3 linked regions of the Variovorax paradoxus genome follow. The protein of the gene in region 1 interacts with the protein of each later gene in a pairwise test. Links are inferred from orthologs where the notes say so. Each region holds a gene or a part of one and is shown in the gene's direction. Other genes may lie near its edges.

Evidence for each region. Proteins that work in one complex are often made in the same cells at the same time.
Region 2: the proteins of L3V85_RS04065 (region 1) and ftsZ interact in binary tests that used the Escherichia coli proteins (3 or more experiments, as listed by UniProt). The link is inferred for Variovorax paradoxus from one-to-one orthologs.
Region 3: the proteins of L3V85_RS04065 (region 1) and L3V85_RS21075 interact in binary tests that used the Escherichia coli proteins (3 or more experiments, as listed by UniProt). The link is inferred for Variovorax paradoxus from one-to-one orthologs.

What each region holds. Positions count from the first base shown.
Region 1 is NZ_CP091716.1:812,777-816,028, forward strand. What follows is about bases 208-3,080. They hold L3V85_RS04065 (rod shape-determining protein), read left to right. Parts: upstream 208-1,058; coding sequence 1,059-2,102; downstream 2,103-3,080. Other genes in these bases: gatA (Asp-tRNA(Asn)/Glu-tRNA(Gln) amidotransferase subunit GatA), read right to left, coding at 208-544; gatC (Asp-tRNA(Asn)/Glu-tRNA(Gln) amidotransferase subunit GatC), read right to left, coding at 544-843; mreC (rod shape-determining protein MreC), read left to right, coding at 2,189-3,080. In the rest of the region: more of gatA, read right to left, coding at 1-207; more of mreC, read left to right, coding at 3,081-3,148; rod shape-determining protein MreD, read left to right, coding at 3,145-3,252. UniProt on the Escherichia coli protein: Forms membrane-associated dynamic filaments that are essential for cell shape determination. Acts by regulating cell wall synthesis and cell elongation, and thus cell shape.
Region 2 is NZ_CP091716.1:1,548,190-1,551,358, forward strand. What follows is about bases 1-2,937. They hold ftsZ (cell division protein FtsZ), read left to right. Parts: upstream 1-830; coding sequence 831-2,045; downstream 2,046-2,937. Other genes in these bases: ftsA (cell division protein FtsA), read left to right, coding at 1-660; lpxC (UDP-3-O-acyl-N-acetylglucosamine deacetylase), read left to right, coding at 2,362-2,937. In the rest of the region: more of lpxC, read left to right, coding at 2,938-3,169. UniProt on the Escherichia coli protein: Essential cell division protein that forms a contractile ring structure (Z ring) at the future cell division site. The regulation of the ring assembly controls the timing and the location of cell division.
Region 3 is NZ_CP091716.1:4,535,597-4,538,804, reverse strand. The notes cover bases 1-2,976. They hold L3V85_RS21075 (RodZ domain-containing protein), read left to right. Parts: upstream 1-993; coding sequence 994-1,959; downstream 1,960-2,976. Other genes in these bases: ispG (flavodoxin-dependent (E)-4-hydroxy-3-methylbut-2-enyl-diphosphate synthase), read left to right, coding at 1,956-2,976; pilW (type IV pilus biogenesis/stability protein PilW), read left to right, coding at 147-1,001; rlmN (23S rRNA (adenine(2503)-C(2))-methyltransferase RlmN), read left to right, coding at 1-142. In the rest of the region: more of ispG, read left to right, coding at 2,977-3,208.

The sequences.
Region 1 (3,252 bases):
CGGTGGCCGCGGGAGCCAGGCGTGCCGCCACTGCCGCCGCGCTGGCGCCGGACGAGCCGCCCGGAATGCGCTCGCGGTTCCAGGGGTTCTGCACGGGCACGGCCTTGTCGTGGCCCACGGCGGGCACGGCGATGTTCTCGTTGGCCGAGCCCATCGCGAATTCGTCGCAGCTCAGCTTGCCGAGCGTGACCGCGCCGGCTTCGGCCAGACGCTTGACCACGGTCGCGTCGAAGGGCGAGCGGTAGCCCGCGAGCATCTTCGAGCCCGCGGTGGTGGCGAAGTCGGTGGTGACGAAGATGTCCTTGTGCGCGATGGGCACGCCGGCCAGCGCCGGGGCGTTGCCGGCGGCGATGAGCGCGTCGGCGGCGCGGGCCTGGGCCAGCGTCGCTTCTTCATTGACGTCGACGAAGGTGCCGAGGGATTCGTGGGCCTTCATGCGGCCGAGGAATACCTGGGAGGCCTCGACGGCCGAAACCTTGCGGTCGGCCAGCGCCTGGGCCAGCGCGACCACGCCCATCTGGTGCAGTTCGGTGTTGCTGCTCATTATTCGATCACCTTGGGCACGAGGAACAGGCCGGCTTCGACGGCCGGGGCGCTCTTCTGGTTGGCTTCGCGGTTATTGGGCTCGCTCGCCACGTCGTCACGCAGGCGCAGCGTGATGTCTTCGATGGCCGCCACGGGGTGGGCCAGCGGCTCGACGCCGGTGGTGTCCACCGAACGCATGCGTTCGACCACGTCGAAAAAGCCGTTGATCTGGCTGAGCATGCGCTCGCTTTCGTCGGGAGCCAGCTGCAGCCTCGCCAGCGAGGCGATGCGCGCGATATCGGAAGCAGAAAGTGCCATAGGGTCGAAACGCTAAAAAAAGCAGGGGGAATCGCACCGCGAAGCCGGTGCTAATACGGGAATCAGAGGGGATTCGGTTATTATCCCGCCTTTGCCGCAACCCCCGCGAACGCGCCGGCTTTTGCGCCAAAAACGATCAATTCACCCCGTCAAACGACCCAAAAAATAGAGCGACGACCTGCCGATGCGCAGGCCGTGCTCAGAGGATTCCGCACATGTTTGGAGCTTTCCGTCGGTACTTTTCCACCGACCTTGCGATCGACCTCGGCACCGCCAACACCCTGATCTTCGCCCGCAACAAGGGCATCGTGCTGGACGAACCGTCCGTCGTGGCAATCCGCCATGAAGGCGGCCCCCACGGCAAGAAGGTGATCCAGGCTGTCGGCCGCGAAGCCAAGGCCATGCTGGGCAAGGTGCCCGGCAACATCGAGGCGATCCGCCCGATGAAGGACGGCGTCATTGCCGACTTCGTGATCACCGAGCAGATGATCAAGCAGTTCATCAAGATGGTGCACCCGCGCACGCTGCTCACGCCGAGCCCGCGCATCATCATCTGCGTGCCCTGCGGCTCGACCCAGGTCGAGCGCCGCGCCATCAAGGACGCGGCCGAGGCGGCAGGCGCCACCTCCGTCTACCTCATCGAGGAACCCATGGCCGCGGCCATCGGCGCCGGCCTGCCCGTCAGCGAAGCCTCGGGCTCGATGGTGGTGGACATCGGCGGCGGCACCACCGAAGTGGGCGTCATCTCGCTGGGCGGCATGGTCTACAAGGGCTCCGTGCGCGTGGGCGGCGACCGCTTCGACGAAGCCATCATCAACTACATCCGCCGCAACTACGGCATGCTGATCGGCGAGCCGACGGCCGAAGTCATCAAGAAGAACATCGGCTCGGCCTTCCCGGGCTCCGAAGTCAAGGAAATGGAAGTCAAGGGCCGCAACCTTTCCGAAGGCGTGCCGCGCAGCTTCACCATCAGCAGCAACGAAGTGCTGGAAGCCCTGACCGATCCGCTGAACAACATCGTCTCGGCCGTGAAGAACGCGCTCGAACAGACGCCGCCCGAACTGGGCGCCGACATCGCCGAGCGCGGCATGATGCTGACTGGCGGCGGCGCGCTGCTGCGCGACCTCGACCGCCTGCTGGCCGAGGAAACCGGCCTGCCGGTGCTGGTGGCCGAAGACCCGCTGACCTGCGTGGTGCGCGGCTGCGGCATTGCGCTGGAGCGCATGGACCGCCTGGGCAGCATTTTCACGAGCGAGTAAGCAGGCAGCTGCATCATCGGCCGGCCTCTGCTTGCGCAGGCCGGCTTTTTGTTATTTGATTCCGCACCACCGCCGGGTCTGAATTCATGCCTCTGGGCACGCTCGATCGCACAGCGCCACCCCTGTTCAACCAGGGGCAGTCGGCGCTCAGCAAGCTGATCTTCTTCGGCGCGCTCTCCCTGTTCCTCATGGTGGCCGACGCGCGTTTCCACATCGTGCAGCCCATCCGCGCGGGCATCGGCGCGGTGCTGTATCCGGTGCAATGGGTGGCGCTGAAGCCGGTTCAGGCCGTGCTCGGCGGCGGACGCTACTTCGAAGACCTGCAGGTCGCCCAGCGCAACGAGGAAGATGCTCGCAAGGCACTGATGATGCAGGCCGAGCGCGCGGCCCAGGCCGACACCTTGGCGCAGGACAACGCCCGCCTGCGCGAACTGCTCGAGCTGCGCCAGGCCACGACCACGCCGGGCCGCGCGGCCGAGGTGCTGTACGACGCGGCCGACCCCTACACCCGAAAGATCGTGATCGACCAGGGCATGACCCAGGGCGTGGTGGCCGGCTCGCCGGTGATCGACGCGCGCGGCGTGCTGGGCCAGGTCACGCAGGTGCTGCCCTTCACGAGCGAGGTCACGCTGGTGATCGACCGCGACCTGGCCATTCCCGTGCAGAACACCCGCACCGGCGTGCGCAGCGTGGCCTTCGGCGACGCCTCGGCCCACGGCGGCGGCCTGGAGCTGCGCTTCATGGCCGCCAATGCCGACCTGCAGGAAGGCGACCTGCTCTCCACCAGCGGCGTCGACGGCATCTACCCCACCGGCCTGCCGGTGGCGAAGATCGAACGCATCGAGCGCCGCGCCGATTCCGCCTTCGCCCGCATCTACTGCGTGCCGCTGGCCCATGTGACGGCCGCGCGCTACGTGCTGGTGCTCGAACCCACGGGCGCGCCGACCGCGCCGCCGCCAGCCCCGCCCGCCACCACCCAGCGCAAGCGGCCGGAAGGCAAGCCCGGCGCGGGCAAGAACGAAAAGAAGCCGGGAGAACGTCGATGATCAAGCGTCCCGGCCAGCAGCAGCTCCTGCTGCCCGTCAGCCCCTTCTTCATGTGGGCCAGCCTCGTGGCGGCGCTGCTCGTCAACATGGTGCCGATCGGCCGG
Region 2 (3,169 bases), 740 kb from region 1 along the record:
AGCCAGGCGGTGCTGACCGAGGACGAGCGCGAGCTGGGCGTGGTGCTGGTCGACATCGGCGCGGGCACCACCGACGTGGCCATCTTCACCAACGGCGCGATCCGCCACACGGCCGTGATTCCGATCGCGGGCGACCTCATCACGAGCGACATCGCGATGGCGCTGCGCACGCCGACCAAGGACGCGGAAGACATCAAGGTCGAGAACGGTTTCGCCAAGCAGCTGCTGGCCGACCCCGAGACGCAGGTCGAGGTGCCGGGCCTGGGCGACCGCGGCCCGCGCATGCTGAGCAAGCAGGCGCTGGCCGGCGTGATCGAGCCGCGCATCGAGGAAATCTTCTCGCTCGTGCAGCAGGTGGTGCGCGAGTCGGGCTATGAAGAAGTGCTGTCGTCGGGCGTGGTGCTCACGGGCGGCAGCGCGGTGATGCCCGGCATGGTCGAACTCGGCGAAGACATCTTCCTGAAGCCGGTGCGACGCGGCATTCCGAAGTACTCCAGCGCGTTGTCCGACATGGTTGCACAGCCTCGCGCCGCTACAGTCATGGGCCTTCTCGAAGAGGCACGCTTCGCGCGCATGCGCGGCTTCAAGGTCGCGCAGAAGAATGGATCGGTAAAAACCGCATTCGGACGCTTCAAGGACTTCATAGTGGGGAATTTCTGACGATGATCAAGTCTCCACTCTGGCTCGCGCGCGGCAGCCCTCCCTTGCACTTCAACGAGCGATGGCGACGCACAGGTCCACCGCCATGACGAGCGCATCGTTGTTCTCGTCGCGGCACAAGAAATATTCATAGACACATAACGGCAACTGCAAGATTCAAGGAGTTAAAAATGACCATCGAAATGATCGAAGTCGAAGAGTTCAATCAGGGCACGCAGATCAAGGTGATCGGTGTCGGCGGTGGCGGCGGCAATGCGGTCGCCCACATGATGGAGCGTGGCGTGCAGGGCGTTCAGTTCGTCTGCGCGAACACCGACGCACAGGCGCTGCAGCGCAGCACCGCGCACAAGATCATCCAGCTCGGCACCAGCGGCCTGGGCGCCGGCAGCAAGCCCGAGAAGGGCCGTGACGCGGCCGAAGCGGCGGTGGACGACATCCGCGCCGCCATCGACGGCGCGCACATGCTGTTCATCACCGCCGGCATGGGCGGCGGCACCGGCACCGGCGCGGCACCCGTGATCGCGCGCGTCGCGAAGGAAATGGGCATCCTGACCGTGGGCGTGGTGACCAAGCCCTTCGACTGGGAAGGCGGCCGCCGCATGACCAACGCCGACGCCGGCCTGACCGAACTCGAAGCCAACGTCGACTCGCTGATCGTGGTGCTCAACGAGAAGCTGCTCGACGTGCTGGGCGAAGACGTCACGCAGGACGAAGCCTTCGCGCAAGCCAACGACGTGCTGAAGAACGCCGTGGGCGGCATCTCGGAAATCATCAACGAGTACGGCGGCGTGAACGTCGACTTCGAAGACGTGCGCACCGTGATGGGCGAACCCGGCAAGGCCATGATGGGCACCGCTGCCGCCGCTGGCCCCGACCGCGCGCGCATCGCCGCCGAACAGGCCGTGGCCTGCCCGCTGCTCGAAGGCATCGACCTCTCGGGTGCCAAGGGCGTGCTGGTGCTGGTGACGGCATCGAAGGGCTCGCTGAAGCTGAACGAGTCGAAGCTGGCGATGAACACCATCCGCGCCTACGCTTCGCCGGACGCGCACGTGATCTACGGCGCCGCCTACGACGACAGCCTGGGCGACGAGATGCGCGTGACCGTGGTGGCCACCGGCCTGTCGCGTGCCGACGCCCGCCGCCAGGCGCCGACGCTGGAAGTGATCCGCACCGGCACCGACAACATCGGCTTCACCGTGCCCACCCTCGGCGGCACCGGCCATGCGCACAGCAGCGGCGGCAGCCAGCCGAACTACGACGGCATGGCCGTGCCCAGCGTGTGGCGCACCAACCGCACGATGGCCGCAGCCAAGGTGGACGCGCTGTCGTCGGGCGGCATGGACGACTTCGAGATCCCGGCCTTCCTGCGCCGCCAGGCCGACTGAATTCGGCTCGCCCCCAGGCTGCGCGCACTTCGTGTCGCTTCGCCAACCCCCTGCCGGGGCAACACCTGAGGCCCGGCGGAGCCGGTTCCTCGGTGTTCCGCGAAGCGACTCAGCGAGACGCAGAGGGCACGAGGGTTCGCAAGGGGTACGGGGACGACCTGAAAGGGACGTCTGCCGGCTCTAGGCGCTGCGCTCACCTCGTGCCCTTTGCGTCCATTTCGGGCCAGTCTGCGGGGATTGCATAGAACCCATGTCTATCGGTGCCATAGCGAGGGGCATAGGCCGCCACGCACGTCGCGCGCCTAAAATGCCCGCCGTGCTGCAACAACGAACCCTCAAGTCGATCAGCCGCGCCGTGGGCGTGGGGCTCCATAGCGGCCAACGCGTGGAACTGACCCTGCGACCGGCTCCGGCCGACACGGGCATCGTGTTCCGCCGCGTCGACCTGCCCGAGCCGGTCGAGATCCGCATGACCGCCGAGGCGGTCACCGACACGCGCCTGGCGTCCACGGTCTCCACCGGCGGCGCCAAGGTGCAGACCGTCGAACACATCATGTCGGCCTGCGCGGGCCTGGGCATCGACAACCTCTACATCGACATCACGGCCGACGAAGTGCCGATCCTCGACGGATCGGCTTCCTCGTTCGTGTTCCTGCTGCAGAGCGCGGGCATCGCGCTGCAGAAGGCGCCGCGCCGCTTCATCCGCGTGACCCGCAAGGTCGAGGTGCGCGAAGGCGAGGGCGCCAACGAGAAGTGGGCGAGCCTGGAGCCGTACCACGGCTTCAAGCTGAGCTTCGAGATCGACTTCGACCATCGCGTCGTCAACTCCACCGGCCAGCGCGTGGAGTTCGACCTGGGCGCGGACTCGTACAGCCGCGACATCGCGCGCGCGCGCACCTTCGGCTTCACCAAGGAGGTCGAGTACATGCGCAGCAAGGGTCTCGCGCTCGGCGGCGGGCTGGACAACGCCATCGTGATGGACGACACCAAGGTGCTGAACGAAGGCGGCCTGCGCTACGACGACGAGTTCGTGAAGCACAAGATCCTCGACGCCATGGGCGACCTGTACATCATCGGCAAGCCGCTGCTGGCCGCGTACACCGCGTTCCGCTCGGGCCATGCAC
Region 3 (3,208 bases), 3.7 Mb from region 1 along the record:
CGACATCGACGCCGCCTGCGGCCAGCTCGCCGGCGACGTCAAGGACCGCACCCGTGCGGCCGAGCGCATGGCCCAGCGCCGTGCAGCCGAGCGCCCCATTGTTTTGCACCCGGTCCGCAAGACCCTTCCCCAGGAGCACTGAAGCAATGAGCATGGCCTTTCCGATGACGACCGCTAGCGCGCAGCGAATGCTGGCCGCGAGTTTTGCCGGCGTCGCCGTGACGTTTTTGCTCGCCGGTTGCGTCAGCACGCGCACCACCACCACGAGCCTGGCCGACACCAGTTCGGGCAAGGGCGTGGACATCGTCACCGAGTCCGACGAAAGCTCCCGCCAGCGCCGCGCGCGCCTGCGCATGGAGCTGGCCTCGGGCTACTTCGAGCAGGGCCAAACCAACGTCGCGCTCGACGAGATCAAGCAGGCGCTCGCCGCCGACCCGAACAATTCGGACGCGTACAACCTGCGCGGCCTGGTCTACATGCGGCTCGACGACGCCGGCATGGCCGAAGACAGTTTTCGCCGCGCCATTGCCATCAATCCGCGCGACCCCAACACGCGCCACAACTACGGTTGGCTGCTGTGCCAGCAGAACCGCTACGGCGATGCGGCAACGCAGTTCAACGAGGCGCTCGCCGTGCCCAGCTACGCCGACCGTGCCAAGACGCTCATGACGCGTGGCGTCTGCGAGCTCAAGGCGGGCCAGCGCGCGCAGGCCGAGCGCACCCTTCAGCAGGCCTACGAGATCGACGCCAGCAACCCGGTGGTCGGTTTCAACCTGGCCCTGGTGCTCGCGCAGCGCGAAGAATGGTCGCGTGCGCAGTTCTACATTCGCCGCGTCAACAACAGCCCTTCGGCCAGCGCCGAAACGCTGTGGCTCGGCATCAAGATCGAACGAAAGCTCAACAACCGCGAGGCATTGGCGCAGTTGGGAGGTCAACTGCAACGACGCTTCCCCCAGTCGCGGGAGGCATCAGCGTACGAGCGCGGGAATTTCAATGATTGATCGGGTTTCGGAGTTCGGCACTTCCGCGGCGCAGCCGCTCGAAGAAGGCGACATCACGCACAAGACCGCAGGCGACTTGCTTCGCGAGGCGCGCGAGGCGCATGGCCTGCACATCGAAATGGTGGCGGCGGCGCTCAAGGTGCCCCCGCAGAAACTGCTGGCGCTCGAGGCCGACGACATCGCTTCGTTGCCCGATCCGGTATTTGCGCGTGCGCTCGCCAGCAGCGTCTGCCGCGCCTTGCGCATCGATCCCGCGCCCGTGCTCGCCAAGCTGCCGACCACGCAGAAGGTGTCGCTGGCCGCGGCCGACCGCACGCTCAAGACCAACATCTCGTCGGGCACGCCGCGCTGGGCCGGCAACGGCCGCTCCAGCGGCGGCCTGCCATCGCGCGCGCTGCTGACCGTCGTGGTGCTGCTGCTGATCGGCGCGGGCGCGCTGTTCTGGCTGCCGCAGTCGGTCTTCGATCAGCTCGGTGCCTCGGTCTCGCGTCTGACGGCGCATGGCTCGGCCGACACCCCGGCAACGAACGATGCGTCCGCGGGAACGCCGGGCGGTTCGGGCGTCGTCGCCGAGACCGTGCCGGCTCAGGCGGTAGCGCCAAGCGGTTCGGTGGGAGCGGCTGTAGAGACGCCTGTTGCTGCCAATCCAGCCAATGCAACGACGCCGGTCGCAACGGCACCCGCCGCCGTCGCGCCTGCAGCTTCCGCCGCGAGCAGCCAGCAGCTCGTTTTCGTGGCACGTGAAGAGTGCTGGATCACCGTGACCGAAGCCGGCGGCAAGCAGCTGCTGCGTCGCAGCCTGCAGGCCGGCGAGACCGTCGGCCTGTCGGGCGCGCTGCCGCTGTCCGTGGTCGTGGGCCGTGCGTCGAGCGTCGACGTGCAGGTGCGCGGCAAGCCTTTCGACCTGAAGCCGGTCACCAAGAGCGGTGGCGTGGCGCGTTTCGAGGTGACGTCATGAGCGATTGCCTTCTTCCCATCGAATCGGCGGCGCCCAAGGCGCGCCGCTCGCGCCAGGCCAGCGTGGTCTGGGGCCCGCGTGTGGTCACGGTGGGGGGCGACGCGCCGGTGCGCGTGCAGTCGATGACCAACACCGACACCGTCGATGCCATCGGCACCGCGATCCAGGTCAAGGAGCTTGCGCTGGCCGGTTCGGAGATGGTGCGCATCACCGTCAACACGCCCGAAGCCGCCGCGCAGGTGCCCTACATCCGCGAGCAGCTCGACCGCATGGGCGTCGACGTGCCGCTGATCGGCGACTTCCATTACAACGGCCACCGGCTGCTCACCGACTATCCGGCCTGTGCCGAAGCGCTGAGCAAGTACCGCATCAACCCCGGCAACGTGGGCAAGGGCGACAAGAAGGACAAGCAGTTCGGCCAGATGATCGACGCCGCGATGCGCTGGAACAAGCCGGTGCGCATCGGCGTGAACTGGGGCAGCCTCGACCAGGAACTGCTCGCCAGCCTGATGGACACCAACAGCCAACGCGCCCAGCCCTGGGATGCCAAGCAGGTGATGTACGAGGCGCTGATCACGTCGGCCATCGAGTCCGCCAAGCTGGCCGAGTCGATGGGCATGGCCGGCAACCAGGTCATCCTGTCGTGCAAGGTGAGCGGCGTGCAAGACCTGATCTCGGTCTACCGCGAGCTGGCCCGGCGCTGCGAGTATCCGCTGCACCTGGGCCTGACCGAGGCCGGCATGGGTACCAAGGGCACGGTGGCTTCGGCCACGGCGCTGTCGATCCTGCTGCAGGAGGGCATCGGCGACACCATTCGCGTGTCGCTCACGCCGCAGCCGGGCGAGTCGCGCACGCAGGAAGTGCTGATCGCCAACGAGATCCTGCAGGCGCTTGGCCTGCGCGTGTTCGTGCCGAGCGTCACCGCCTGCCCGGGCTGTGGCCGCACCACGAGCACCACCTTCCAGGAACTGGCCAAGCAGATCGACGACTACCTGCGCATGCAGATGCCGGTCTGGCGCAAGAAGTATCCCGGCGTGGAAACGCTGAAGGTGGCCGTCATGGGCTGCATCGTCAACGGCCCAGGCGAAAGCAAGCATGCCGACATCGGCATCAGCCTGCCTGGCACCGGCGAGGCGCCCGCGGCGCCGGTCTTCATCGACGGCGAAAAGGCGCTTACGCTGCGCGGCGACAATATCGCCAACGAGTTCCACCAGCTCGTAGAAACCTATATCGAAAAGCGCTTCGGCGG